Bombiscardovia apis: one gene and its partner. The protein of the gene in region 1 binds, or shares a complex with, the protein of each later gene. Links are inferred from orthologs where the notes say so. Each region holds a gene or a part of one and is shown on either strand. Other genes may lie near its edges. The genes, in order: mfd and R8377_RS03450.

Region 1 (4,140 bases):
TTCTTCCTTGCTAAGCCCCTGACGTTCATGAATGATTCAGGCAACGCTGTGGCCTCAATCTGCTCATATTACGACATTCCTGCCGAGCATGTAGTCGTGATTCACGACGATATGGACTTGGAATATGGACGTATCAAGGTCAAGACTGGCGGTTCAGCCGGCGGGCATAACGGTATACGCTCCATAGACCGCTCGCTAGGAACTAACGCCTACGCGCGCGTGCGTCTTGGAGTAGGGCATGCTCAGCGCGGGCCTCAGGCTCACCAGCAAACAGTCGACTGGGTTTTGGGGCGGTTCTCTGGTGACCAGCGCAGCAAGCTCGACGACTTCTTGGCCGACGGTGCTGATGCTACAGAAATCGTGATGACACAAGGCTTGCACCAGGCACAGGAGCAGTTTAATGGCCGCTGAGCAGGTGCCGGGCTTAGAACATGCACTCGCGCCCTATCTTGAACAGCTGCGCGCTGATTCGACTTTCTCCCGCTTAGTTTCGGGTCGTGCCGGTGATGATTCGCTGGATGGAAGACTCACCATCCAAGCTCCTTCTGGCATACGCCCGGCCTTGGTTGCGGCAGCTGCCCAGCGCCAGCCGGTGGTCTACATAGTGCCGTCCGAGCGAGATGGTGAGGAAGCAGTAGCTTCCCTGCGTTCTTGGTTCGATGGGCCTAGTGAGAATATCGCGCTCTTGCAAGCTTGGGAGACCTTGCCCCACGAACGACTCTCACCCCGGGCCGACACAGTGGCCGCTAGAATGGCGGTTTTCCGCCGCTTAGCCCATCCGAAGCCGGCAGACTCTCTCTTTGGGCCTATCGGTATTCTCGTCATGCCGGTGCGCTCGCTCATTCAGCCCGTGGTCAAAGGCTTGGGAGATATCGATCCGCTGGTGTTCGCCGTTGATGAAGAGCTGCCCCTAGAGGAGGCAGTGTCCCGCCTGCAAAAGGCCTCTTATACGCGCGTAGATTTGGTGATGGACCGCGGAGAGTATGCGGTGCGCGGCGGCATCGTAGATGTGTTCGTTCCCACGGCTGCCCACCCGGTGCGTATTGAATACTTTGGTGACACCGTTGACTCTATTCGCCCCTTCCATGCCTCCGACCAGCGCACCTATGGCGACGGTTTGGACCAGGTTTGGGCCACGCCCTGCCGAGAGTTGGAACTTAACGAGCAGGTGCGCGAACGGGCAGCTCAGCTGGTGGGCAAGATTCCCAACGCCAACGATATGTTGGAATCCATCTCGCAAGGCATCCCGGTAGAGGGTATGGAATCGCTTCTGCCTGCCTTGGTGGACAACTTAACTCCAGTGGAATCGCTCCTGCCTGAGCGGGCTACTGTTGTACTTTCAAACCCTGAATTGCTGAGGCGTTCGGCTGACGATTTGGCCAAGACTGCCAACGAGTTTTTGGCTGCCTCTTGGCATGTAGCCGCTTCCGGGCATGGTGCAGGGGCTCCGATTTCCTTTGACCAGGCTTCCTTCATTGACTATGAGCAAGCGGTTGAATCATTGACCAGTGCCAAGCGTCAAGTGTGGGATGTGACCGATTTTAGTGTCGATCCCAGCTTGGAAGGCCACGAGCTGCTGGCTGCCCAAACGCCTGACGAATTCCGCGGCGATGAAGAACGGGCGCGAACCGGCATCGAGGGCCTTATAGCTCAGGGTAGTCAGGTCATCGTAACTGCAGGTGCCAAGGGCACCTTGAGTAGACTCCGGCGGGCAATCGAGGCAACGGGCAATTCCGGCATCACCTACGTTCAATCCTTGGCAGCCGATGGTTTCATCGATACCGAAGCCAAGTTTGCTCTGCTCACCGAGCGCGACCTGACCGGCCATGCCAGCGTGGCAGCTGGGCCAAAGTCTGCCAAGCGCCGCCGTAAGGCCATTGACCTAACTGAGCTGAAAGTGGGCGACTATGTGGTCCACGAAAGCCACGGTGTGGGCCGCTTCTTGGGTATGCGTCAACGGCAGGTGGGTCTCAAAGCTAGCAAGGGCACTCGCGAATATTTAGTCGTTGAATATGCGCCTTCCAAGCGTGGTGCTCCCGCCGATAAGCTCTTCATACCGGCCGACCAGCTGGATCAGGTGAGCAAATATATAGGCTCAGAGGCGCCCAAACTCAACAAATTGGGCGGTTCTGACTGGGCGCAGACCAAGGCGAAAGCAAAGAAGCATGTCCACGAAATTGCTCAAGATTTGGTCAAGCTTTACTCGGCCCGTCAGCGCACGCGAGGCTACGCTTTTGGGCCTGACACGCCTTGGCAGAAAGAGCTTGAGGATGCTTTCCCCTATCAGGAAACGCCTGATCAGCTGACGACTATCGACGAAGTCAAGCACGACATGGAACAGTCGATGCCTATGGATCGCCTCATTTGTGGCGATGTGGGCTTTGGTAAGACCGAGATAGCTATTCGCGCTGCCTTTAAGGCCGTGCAAGATGCTAAGCAGGTGGTGGTCTTAGTGCCGACTACACTCTTAGTGCAGCAGCATTATCAGACCTTCACCGAGCGTTTTGAAGGGTTCCCTGTGCGTGTGGCGCAGATGAGTCGCTTCCAGTCCGCCAAAGAGAACAATGAGACCATAGAGGGCTTGGCTGACGGCACGGTTGATGTGGTGATTGGTACCCATAAGCTGCTCAACCCGCACATCAAGTTCAAAGACTTGGGGCTCATGATTATCGACGAGGAGCAGCGCTTTGGTGTCGAAGATAAAGAGACCCTGAAAGCTATTCGTACCAACGTTGACGTGCTTAGTCTTTCGGCCACGCCCATCCCGCGCACCTTAGAGATGGCTGTGACTGGTATTCGCGAGATGTCGACGCTGGCCACCCCGCCTGAGGACCGCCTGCCGGTTTTGACCTATGTTGGTGTCTATGAAGATGCGCAGGTGACGGCGGCTATTCGTCGAGAGCTTCTGCGTGGCGGGCAAATCTTCTATATTCACAACCGGGTGGAAGATATTGCTAAGATTTCCGCCAAGATTCATGATCTCGTTCCCGAGGCTCGGGTGGCTGTAGCTCACGGCAAGATGGGGGAGAAGCAACTCGACGCGGTGATTCAGAGCTTCTGGCACCGCGATGTCGACGTGCTTGTCTGTACCACGATTGTGGAGACTGGCCTAGATATTCCTAATGCTAATACTCTCATTGTGGATAGGGCCGACCGCTTTGGTTTGAGCCAGCTCCACCAGCTGCGAGGGAGAGTGGGGCGTGGTCGAGAACGAGCCTACGCCTACTTCCTCTACGATCCTTCAAAGCCCATGACCCAGACTGCTCACGACCGCTTGGCTACTATTGCTCAACACACGGCTTTGGGCTCGGGCTACGACGTGGCAATGAAGGATTTGGAGCTGCGCGGCACTGGAAACTTGCTGGGTTCTGAGCAGTCTGGTCACATTGAAGGTGTGGGCTTTGATCTCTACGTACGCATGGTTTCTCAGGCCGTTGAGGCTTATAAAGAGCCCGAACGCAAGGAGCCGGTTTCAGTCTCGATTGACTTGCCGGTGGAGGCTTCCATACCCGTTGACTATATCGATTCCGATAAGCTGCGGTTGGAAGCCTATCGGAAGTTGGCCACAGCCCGCGGTGAGCAGGACTTGCAGGAGCTGTACGAGGAGCTTGCGGACCGGTACGGCACACCGCCTGCCGAGTTTGAAACGCTCTTCTCGGTGGCCCGCCTGCGAGCCAAGGCCCGAGCGCTGGGTATTTCCGAGATTAACGGCCAGTCCAGCCGGGTGCGCATCAGCAAGATTGACATGCCCGAGTCTCTCCAGACGAGGATTGGCAGGATCTATAAGGGTTCGCGCTACCATCCAGTTACGCAGACCCTCCAGATTCCTGCGCCCTTCGCGGGCAGTCTAGGAGCTAAGCCTATGGATTCGGCAGAGATTTTGGCTTGGACCGACGAGCTCTTGGACGATTTGGCTTGGCAACACCAGCCGAAAAAGTAGTCAATAGAGCAAGTGTGAGCGCTCACATTATGGGAGCGTCCTTAGTCCAACAAAGGCACTAGTCTTGAGGGTGTTAGCACAACACAAGTTGTAACCGTAAGGAGAAGTTGTGGCAGCAATTGAAAGCGTGTATGCACGCGAAATTCTTGATTCCCGTGGAAACCCAACTGTAGAGGTCATTCTGCAGACTGAAGATGGTG
Region 2 (10,442 bases), 160 kb from region 1 along the record:
AGGTTGTGGTGGTCAATGGTCCCAACCTTGGGCGCTTAGGCGTGCGTGAGCCGGACGTGTATGGTCACCAGGATTTGGCAACCCTTCGGCTGGACTGTCAAGACTGGGGGCGTGAGCTTGGCTTGCAGGTAGAAGTACGCCAGAGCGATGACGAGGGCGAGGTCATCTCGTGGATGCATGAAGCCGTGGATCAGGGCACGCCAATTGTGATGAATCCGGCGGCTTTTACTCATTACAGCTACGGTCTGGCTGATGCCGCAGCCCAGGTCACTAGTGCAGGATTGCCTTTACTTGAGGTTCATATCTCCAATCCTGCCTCACGCGAAGCTTTCCGGCGGCATAGCGTTATTTCTCCAGTTGCTACTGGAACCATTACCGGCATGGGTTTCTACGGCTACAAGCTAGCTCTTGAATCGGTGGCCCACACCTTGCGAGAGAGTGCAGACTAACTATGTCTTTGCAGCGGTCTAGGAATCAAGATTCTGAGCAATCTTCTAATGTTCCTCAAGTCATCGAAGTCCTCGGTGCGCGAGTACACAATCTGAAGAATGTCGACGTACGAGTACCGCTCAACCAGTTGGTGGGTATAGCTGGGGTTTCAGGCTCCGGCAAGTCGTCATTGGCTCTAGGTGTCTTGTACGCGGAGGGCTCGCGCCGCTATTTAGATGCACTCTCAACCTACACGCGCCGCAGAATGACACAGGCGCAGAAACCCCAGGTAGACGCTGTCCGTTTCGTTCCGCCAGCGCTGGCCTTGCGTCAACGGCCGGGAGTTGGTGGGATGCGCTCAACCTTTGGCACTTCAACTGAGCTGTTGAACGTTTTACGACTCATGTTTTCGCGGCTGGCTTCCCATCGCTGCCCCAATGGGCATTATGTGCCACCCACGATGAAGGTCGCTGCTGAAATTCCTTTTGACTGCCCGGTCTGCGGAGCGCAGGTCAAGCCGCCCTCGGCTGAAGAGCTGGCATTTAATTCTTTGGGAGCATGCCCAACCTGCCAAGGAACAGGCACCATCCGCGAAGTCAATGATGCCAGCCTAGTTCCAGACGAGAATCTGAGCATTGACCAAGGGGCAGTTGTGCCTTGGCGCACTTTTGGTTTTAACGTGCAGCCAGGTATAGTCCGTGAATTCGGTGTGCGTACAGATGTGCCTTGGAAAGACTTGAGCGATTGGGAACGAGATATTGTTTTCAATGGCCCTGAGGAAAAGAAGCATATCACTATCACCTCAGTCAAGGGTGTCCACGAGCTCGATTTTACCTTCCGCAATGCGCGTTTGACCGTCACAAAAGAGCTGGAACGAGCTAGCGACGACAAACGACTGGCCAAAGTCTCTAAATTCTTAATTGAGCGTACCTGCCCAGATTGCATGGGCAGCAGGCTCAATCCAGCAGCGCGAGCCCCGCACATCCAGGATCACAATTTATCCGAAGTTACTGCTTGGACCTTGCAAGACATTACGACTTGGGCACTCACTGTAGTGCCTGACTTACCTCAAGACATGCAAGCGATGGCCCAAAGTCTGGTGGAAACGCTCGAAGATATGGGAGAGCGCTTGCTTCAACTCGGTTTGGGGTATTTGACTTTGGACCGTTCTTTGGCTTCACTTTCGACCGGCGAGCGCCAGCGTGCCCAGCTGTCGAGGGCGGTGCGCAACGAGACTACTGGTGTCTTGTATGTGCTCGACGAGCCTTCAACTGGTTTGCACCCTGCGAATATTGAGGGACTTATAGGGGTCATGCGCGACTTGCTGGCTTCAGGTAATTCGGTAGTGTTTGTAGACCATGACGTTACAGTGCTGAAAGCTGCTGATTACTTTATTGAGATGGGTCCGGCCGCTGGCCGTTTAGGCGGTCAAGTTATAGCTCAAGGCAGGCCTGAGCAGATTGCACATAATTCAGATTCTCGTATAGCTGGTTTCTTGTCAGCCACAGAACCGGTCTTGGTTCGTAAGCGCCTGCTCTTACCTTCCGAGCGCACTCGTGGTGGCGGTGCGACAAATCAGTGGTTGCGCATGACAACTGATTCACTCCACACAGTTCATCCTTTGAATGTTTCGATTCCTCGTGGTCGAATGACTGCTGTGACTGGGGTTTCTGGCTCTGGCAAGACGACTATGGTCTTAGAATCCCTGCTGCCGGCTCTTGAAGCCCAGAGCGAGCATGTGCCTCTGCCTGCGCATGTCAAGCAGTTTGATCCTGCTGGCATTACTCGTGTGCGCTTGGTAGATTCTTCTCCAATCGGTATCAATGTGCGCTCAACGATTGCCACTTACACTGCGATTATGAACCAGCTGCGTCGGCTTTTTGCTGCGACCCCTACTGCCAAGCGTTTAGGGTTCAACGTGTCGGCTTTCTCTTACAATACAGGTTCCTTGCGCTGTCCTCAGTGCGATGGTACGGGCCAAATCAGCTTGGATGTGCAGTTTTTGCCTGACGTGACCATCACTTGCCCGGTATGCCAAGGCTCTCGCTATAAGGATGAGGCTCGACAGGTGACGATTACAACTGAGCATCATCCAAAGCCTATAAGCCTGCCTGACATGCTAGATATGGATGTTGCTCAGGCCAAGGAGGTATGTGAAGGTCTGCAATCGTCTTTGGGCAAGCGCATTTTCCACTCACTCGAGACCTTGTGCGACTTGGGACTTGGATACCTGAAGCTAGGGGAGGACACGCCTTCGCTCTCGGGCGGGGAAGCCCAGCGGCTCAAGCTCTCCAACGAGCTGGGTAAAGAGCAGTCGCATTCTCTCTTCATCTTGGACGAGCCCACTACTGGGCTGCATCCTCTCGACGTGCGTACTCTCATCGCTGTTTTGCAGCGCTTACTAGATGGCGGGGCTACTGTCGTTTTCATTGAGCACGACTTGGACATGATTGCCAACGCGGATTACGTGATTGACATGGGCCCCGGCGGAGGCCAAGATGGCGGCAGTATCGTTGCCACCGGCACTCCAGAAGAAATTGCCGGCAACTTGGGCAGTCTTACGGGCAGGTATTTGGCTCAACATTTGGGCGTGTCATAAGCTTTTTGAGCTGTAAGAACAGCTCTCAGCTTTTTGCTTTCTATCATTGAGCGAACGAGCCCAAAAGGTCTACAAGAGCTGATAGGCTGAAGTTCCATGGTTAAACAACATGGAAATTCTCAAGAGCACGTTACCAAGCACATTTTCGTCACCGGTGGCGTTGTCTCATCTCTCGGTAAAGGCTTAACCGCTTCCTCCCTCGGCAGGCTCTTACGCAGCCGTGGCATTCGAGTACTTCAGCAGAAGCTTGACCCTTATATTAACGTCGATCCCGGCACTATGAACCCCTTCCAGCACGGCGAAGTTTACGTGACTGAAGATGGGGCTGAAACCGATTTAGATATCGGTCACTATGAGCGTTTCCTTGACATCTTCCTGACGCAAAAAGCCAATGTGACTACTGGCCAAATTTACCAGTCGGTCTTGCGTAAGGAGCGCGCTGGCGAGTACCTAGGCCAGTGTGTGCAGGTCATTCCCCACATCACTAATGAGATTAAGAGCCGCATGCGTGCTCAAGCTGGCGACGATGTGGACGTCATCATTACCGAAATTGGCGGTACGGTCGGAGATATCGAATCTCAGCCCTTCATGGAAGCTGCCCGCGAAGTCCGCCGAGATATTGGTGCCGACAATTGCATGTTCGTTCACGTCTCGTTGGTGCCCTACATTGCGGCGGCTCACGAGCTCAAAACCAAGCCAACTCAGCATTCGGTCATGGCTCTTCGTCAGTTGGGTATTGCGCCAGATGCGCTCGTCTTGCGCTCCGACCGCCCCCTGACTGATTCCGTCAAAGACAAGATTTCTTTGATGTGCGATGTCGATGCCGAGGGTGTTGTCAACTGTGTAGATGCGCCTTCGATTTACGACGTACCCAAGATTTTGCACGACGAAGGTTTGGACGCGTACGTGGTTCGCGAGCTCGGTCTGCCCTTCCACGACGTCGATTGGGCTGAGTGGGATGATCTGCTGGAACGCGTGCACCACCCCAAGCGCGAGGTCAATGTTGCCATTATCGGCAAGTATATCGATCTGCCTGACGCATACCTGTCTGTATCTGAGGCCATCAAGGCCGGAGGCTTCGCTAATTGGGCCAAGGTCAATGTTAAGTGGGTCACTGCTGATGATTGCGAAACCATGTCTGGTGCAGAGCAAGCCTTACGAGATATCGACGGTATCGTGGTGCCCGGCGGTTTTGGATCGCGAGGAGTCGACGGCAAGATAGGTGCTCTGCGCTATGCCCGTGAGCACCAGTTACCAGCCTTGGGCATCTGCTTGGGCATGCAATCTATGGTCATTGAATACTCTCGTGATGCTCTTGGCTTGGAAGATGCCAATTCGTCTGAGTTTGAGCCAGGCTGCGCCAACCCCGTAGTAGCAACTATGGAAGAGCAAAAGTCCATTGTGGATGGCGACGGCGATATGGGGCACACTATGCGGTTGGGTGCTTACCCGGCTGTTTTGCGAGATGATTCTCTTGTAGCCCAGCTTTACGGTTCCACTGAGATAAGCGAACGTCACCGTCACCGTTATGAAGTGAATGTAGCTTACAAGCAGCGCTTGAATGAGGCTGGACTCAAGATTTCGGGTACCAGCCCAGATGGTGAGCTGACCGAGTTTGTTGAGATTGCTCAAGGTACTCACCCCTTCTATGTTGGTACGCAGGGGCATCCAGAGTTCAAGTCTCGCCCAACCAAGCCGCATCCGCTGTTCGCAGGTTTGGTTAAGGCTAGCTTGGATCATGAAGCTGCCCGACACTAAATGAATGCGTCTGAGCTCCTTTCATAAGAGTTCATGTCAACGTCCGTTGCTTGCAGAAGGTGCATGGCAGCGGGCGTTTGCTTATGCCAAGCTGCTCATGAGAATAACAAACTCGCAAAGGTAAGTTATTTCACAGTCCCTCGCGCTAGCGGTTTGTACGGTAGACCAGTATTCTTGGAGTATCAGCTCGGTTGCTCTTGTAGTAGCCAAAGAGTGTTAGGAGGTCCGCAGGCGTGAGTACTAGCTCGAAGCAGACGGATACGACGCGAGATGTCGAAATGAGTCAGTACGTAGCTGACCGCTCTCGTGTCAACGAAGACAAAATCAAACAAGACGATGAGATTCTTTCTCAGTTTGGTGACTACAACTACGGTTGGCATGATTCCGACGCTGCCGGTGAAGCTGCGAAGAAGGGCATAGACGAGAATGTTGTGCGCGCCATTTCAGCAGATAAACACGAGCCGGAGTGGATGCTAGAGCGCCGCCTGCAAGGATACAAGGCATTCGTCGATGCGCCCATGCCCAAGTGGGGTGTGGATTTAAGCGGTTTCGATGCGCAAGATTTTAAGTATTACGTCAAACCGCTCGATAAACAGGCCCAGTCTTGGGAAGATTTGCCCGAAGACATCAAGAGCACCTATGACCGTTTAGGCATTCCTGAAGCTGAGAAGAAGCGCTTGGTCTCGGGTGTGGCCGCTCAATACGAATCTGAGGTGATTTACAACTCTATTCGTGAGGATCTTCAAGAACAGGGTGTCATTTTTATGGACACCGACACTGCCTTGCAGAAGCATCCTGAGCTATTCAAGAAGTATTTCGGCACCGTCATTCCCGCAGATGACAACAAGTTTGCGGCTTTGAACACGGCTGCTTGGTCTGGCGGTTCGTTCGTGTATGTACCCAAGGGCGTGCATGTTGACATACCACTTCAGGCCTACTTCCGCATTAATACGCCCAATATGGGCCAGTTTGAGCGCACCTTGATTATCGCTGACGAGGGCTCATACGTGCATTACGTAGAGGGCTGCACCGCGCCTATCTACTCGACTGATTCGCTGCATGCCGCAATCGTGGAAATTATTGTTGAGCCTCATGCTCGCGTGCGCTATACCACCGTGCAGAATTGGTCGAACAACGTCTACAATCTAGTAACCCAGCGTGCTTACGTGCGTGAGGGCGGCACGATGGAATGGGTCGACGGCAACATCGGTTCTAAGGCCACTATGAAGTATCCTGCTTGCATTTTGGCTGAGCCCTATGCCAAGGGCGAGACTATGTCTTTGGGCTTTGCCGGACAAGGACAGTATCAAGATACGGGCGCTAAGATGATTCACTTGGCCCCGCACACTTCTTCAACTATCGTTTCTAAGTCCATCTCTCGTAATCTGGGTCGTGCTGCATACCGCGGTTTGGTCAAGATTGTTAAGGGCGCTGAGCACTCCTCTTCGTCGGTAGTGTGCGATGCGCTCTTGGTCGATGATTATTCTCGTTCTGATACGTATCCTCACGTGGATGTGCGCGAAGACGATGTGACCATGTCTCACGAGGCTACGGTCTCGAAGATTTCCGAAGATCAGCTCTTCTACCTGATGAGCCGCGGTTTGAGTGAGGAAGAAGCCCGGGGCATGATTGTTCGCGGTTTTGTCGAGCCCATCTCTCGCGAACTGCCGATGGAATATGCTCTTGAGCTTAACCGTCTAGTCGAGCTGCAAATGGAAGGATCGGTTGGCTGATATGAGCACAACAGCAGAAATTCAAATGCCTCAGGACGATAGCGCTGATCCTTACGCAGCACCAGCGCGTATGCCTTCGAGTGCGGATCGCTCTATTCGCTCCTTCAACCCCGATGATTACGCCATTCCAACGCGCAAGCAGGAAGACTGGCGCTTTACACCGGTAGAGCGTTTAGAGGAGTTCTACCAAGTCTTTGAGCCTTCTGGTAAGACTAGCTGCACGGTGACCATGATAGACGGCAGCACGGTCGATTCTAGCCAAGTTTCACTCAGCACTGTTGAAATGGGGCAGGAGCCTTCTGGAACGGTGCAAAAGCCCAACGATAAGGTCTCGGCAGTAGAGTGGGCCAGCAATAAGCAGTCGCAGGTTATCAAGCTTTCTGGTGAGATTGACCAGCCGGTATTGGTCAAGATTGTGGGCGGCGGTCCTCAGCTAGACTCTCTTCACTTGATGATAGAAACCGAAGCGCGTACTCACGCCGATATCGTGGTAGAACACGAAGGCGATGCTCTCTTAGCTGAAGGTGTTGAAATTCGCACCGGAGCTGATTCGCATATTTCCACGACCTTCATCCAAGAGTGGGAACCAACCGCTAAGGAAGTTGCTAACCAGCGTATTCACGTGGGCGCTGGTGCAACCTTGCGCCATTCAGTGGTGACCTTGGGCGGCGATGTGGTTCGTATTCGCATGGACCAAGAGTTCGGCGGGGAAGCTGGCGAGCTCAACATGCTCGGCATTTACTTCGTAGATCCGGGTAAGCACATGGAGCATCGCACTATGGTGGTCCACAACCATCCCAACTGTAAGTCTCGCGTAGTCTACAAGGGCGCACTTGATGGAGTGAAAGCTCATTCGACTTGGGTGGGCAATGCGCTCATTCAGCCCACGGCGCCGGGCACTGATTCCTATGAGCTGAACCGTAACTTGGTGCTGACCCCGGGCGCTGTTGCTGATTCCGAACCAAACTTGGAGATTGAAAACGGCGACATTGTCGGTGCTGGTCATGCTAGTTCGGTGGGGCGTTTTGAAGAAGAAGAACTCTTCTATCTGCAATCCCGAGGAATCTCAGAGCAGGATGCTCGCAAGCTGGTAGTTCGGGGCTTCTTTGGCGAGTTGGTCGAAGAAATCGGCGTGCCCAGCGTGGCAGGCCATTTGATGGATGTGATTGACCGCAGGCTCTCCAAAGGCGAGAGCGAAGATATGAAGCACGTTTTGGAGGGTAAGTAAGATGTCAACACTCGAAATTAAGGACCTGCACGTCTCCGTTGAGACCAAGGAAGGTCGCAAGCAAATTCTTAAAGGCGCTAATCTGACCATGAAGTCGGGCCAGACTCACGCTATTATGGGGCCTAACGGTTCGGGTAAGTCTACCTTGGCTTACACGCTGGCAGGTCATCCTAAGTACATTGTCGATTCCGGCCAAGCCTTGCTCGATGGGGAAGACTTGCTCAAGATGACGGCAGATGAGCGTGCTAAGGCCGGTCTCTTTTTAGCCATGCAATATCCGGTAGAGGTTTCCGGTGTCTCTATGACGAACTTCCTACGCACTGCTAAGACCGAGATTGACGGTCAGGCTCCTCCTATCCGTACCTGGACTAAGGATCTGAACGAGGCTATGAAGCGCCTCAAGATGGATCCTAAGTTTGCTCAGCGTTCGGTCAACGAGGGGTTCTCGGGCGGCGAGAAGAAGCGGGCCGAAGTGCTTCAGCTTGAGATTTTGAAGCCCAAGTTTGCTATTTTGGACGAAACTGATTCTGGCCTCGACGTGGACGCTCTGCGCATCGTGTCAGAGGGAGTTAACCGCGCCAAAGACAATACTGACTTGGGCATTATGATGGTGACGCATTACACGAGGATTTTGAAGTACATCAAGCCCGACATTGTCCACGTCTTTGCGGAAGGGCGGTTTGTAAAGACTGGCGGCCCTGAATTGGCTGACGAGTTGGAAGAAAGCGGCTACGACCAGTACTTGCCGGAGGGTTCTGATTCCGAATCTGCACTGGCTTAATGAGTGTTGGATAGTATTCGTAGTTGACGCATACAACTAGAGGGTGGCAGTCATGGAGAATCTCGCATATATACGTGAGCAATTCCCGATTCTCAAACAGCAGGTGCACGGCCACCCTCTAGCGTATTTGGACTCGGCAGCGACTGCGCAAAAGCCTATGAGCGTCATCGAAGCGGAGTCACATTTTTACGAACAAGATAATGCGGGTGTTCATAGGGGAGCTCACGAGCTGGCGGCGCGTTCTACGCTGGCTTTTGAGCAGGCGCGCACTCAAGTTGCGAAGTTGGTTGGTGTTTCCTCACAGCCCGGTCAAGAAGAGCTTGTAGTCACGTCTGGTGCGACTGGCGGCCTAAACCTACTCGCAACTGCTTTTGGTAACGCTAGCTTGGGTAGGGGAGGGCAGCAGGCTCAGCGATTTGCCCTGGCTCCTGGCGACGAAGTGGTGGTTTCGCAGGCCGAACATCACTCGGTGCTGTTGCCCTTCCAAGAATTGTGTGCACGCACAGGCGCCCAGCTTAAGTGGTTTGGGCTAGATAGCGAAGGCCGTATTCGCTCAGATACAGCCGATGAGGTCATTACTGAGCGCACGAAGTTTGTGGCTGTAACCCATGTCTCCAATGTGACTGGTGCAATTACGGACTTGGAACCCATTGTTCGTCGGGCTCACGAAGTCGGTGCTATGGTCATTTTGGATGCCTGCCAGTCCGTGCCGCATCTGCCTGTCGACTTCCACCAGCTCGATGTTGATTTTGCGGTCTGGAGTGCCCATAAAATGTATGGGCCTACCGGTGTCGGTTTTCTCTACGGCAAGCGCGAATTGCTAGAGGCCTTGCCGCCAGCGAATTTTGGTGGATCGATGGTTGAGCTGGCTTTCATCGACCAGCCGGCGCAGTATATGGCACCGCCGGCCCGCTTCGAAGCTGGTACGCAGCCGGTGGCTCAGCTTGTTGCGGCTGGGGTTGCGGCCGATTGGATGCGCGAGGTTGGTTTTGACCGCATCGTGGCCCACGAGCGTTCGATGACTGCCGAACTGCTTCAGCTTGCAAACATTGAAGGGGTGCGTATTTTAGGCCCCAAGAGCCCAGAGCACCGCATCGGCACGGTATCTTTTGAAGTCGAAGGCGTCCATCCGCACGATGTGGGGCAATTTATTGATTCGCGCGGTATCGCTATTCGAGTTGGCCACCATTGCGCTCAGCCTGTGCACCGTCACTTTGGTGTCTTTGCCTCCAATCGTGCCTCTACCGGAGTGTACAACACGCTTGACGAAGCGGACCGGCTGCTCGAAGCAGTTTCGGCGGTTCGTGCCTTTTTCAAAGCCTAGCGTTCACTTCAAGCTCAGTTATTGATACAGGACTAGGGATGCAGGTAGGTTGGTGAGCATGGCAGAGGATTATGGCATGAGTGAGCAGGAATTGGAACAGATGTACCAAGAGGTCATTCTGGACGCTTCCAAGCACCCCCACGGGCGGATTGAACTGGCTGAGCAGTCGAGTACAGGTCCTGTTGTAGCCGCTTCGCAGGCGCAGACAACCTTGCAGGGCGAGCATGAGTATTGTGTTCCGGCGCAGTCTCAGCAGTTTAATCCCACTTGTGGCGATACGGCTACCATCCATGTTGAAGTTTCCGACGGTTCTGACGGGCGGCCTAACCGCATCGAACGTATTGTTTGGGATGGGCAGGGCTGTTCTATTTCGCAGGCTAGCTTGTCGATTATGGTCGATTTGGTCCAAGGGCAGAGCGTGGATGCGGCCATGAAATTGGCTGGCGATTTTCGTCAATTGATGGAGTCTCGCGGTGCCGGGTTGCAAGACGAAGCAGCAAATGAAGCTTTGGGAGATGCAGTGGTATTCCAAGGTGTTTCGAAGTATCCTATGCGTATTAAATGCGCTCTGCTGGGTTGGGAGGGCATGA

Evidence for each region.
Region 2: the proteins of mfd (region 1) and R8377_RS03450 are in contact, whole or in part, in a crystal structure (PDB 4DFC), measured with the Escherichia coli proteins. The link is inferred for Bombiscardovia apis from one-to-one orthologs.

What each region holds. Positions count from the first base shown.
Region 1 is NZ_AP026800.1:747,606-751,745, forward strand. It holds mfd (transcription-repair coupling factor), read left to right. Parts: upstream 1-400; coding sequence 401-3,940; downstream 3,941-4,140. Other genes in the region: pth (aminoacyl-tRNA hydrolase), read left to right, coding at 1-411; eno (phosphopyruvate hydratase), read left to right, coding at 4,050-4,140. UniProt on the Escherichia coli protein: Couples transcription and DNA repair by recognizing RNA polymerase (RNAP) stalled at DNA lesions. Mediates ATP-dependent release of RNAP and its truncated transcript from the DNA, and recruitment of nucleotide excision repair machinery to the damaged site.
Region 2 is NZ_AP026800.1:907,419-917,860, forward strand. The notes cover bases 118-3,239. They hold R8377_RS03450 (excinuclease ABC subunit UvrA), read left to right. Parts: upstream 118-451; coding sequence 452-3,028; downstream 3,029-3,239. Other genes in these bases: aroQ (type II 3-dehydroquinate dehydratase), read left to right, coding at 118-449; pyrG (CTP synthase), read left to right, coding at 3,125-3,239. Also shown: more of aroQ, read left to right, coding at 1-117; more of pyrG, read left to right, coding at 3,240-4,786; Fe-S cluster assembly protein SufB, read left to right, coding at 5,065-6,519; Fe-S cluster assembly protein SufD, read left to right, coding at 6,521-7,747; Fe-S cluster assembly ATPase SufC, read left to right, coding at 7,749-8,528; R8377_RS03475 (SufS family cysteine desulfurase), read left to right, coding at 8,581-9,852; Fe-S cluster assembly sulfur transfer protein SufU, read left to right, coding at 9,911-10,442. UniProt on the Escherichia coli protein: The UvrABC repair system catalyzes the recognition and processing of DNA lesions. UvrA is an ATPase and a DNA-binding protein. A damage recognition complex composed of 2 UvrA and 2 UvrB subunits scans DNA for abnormalities.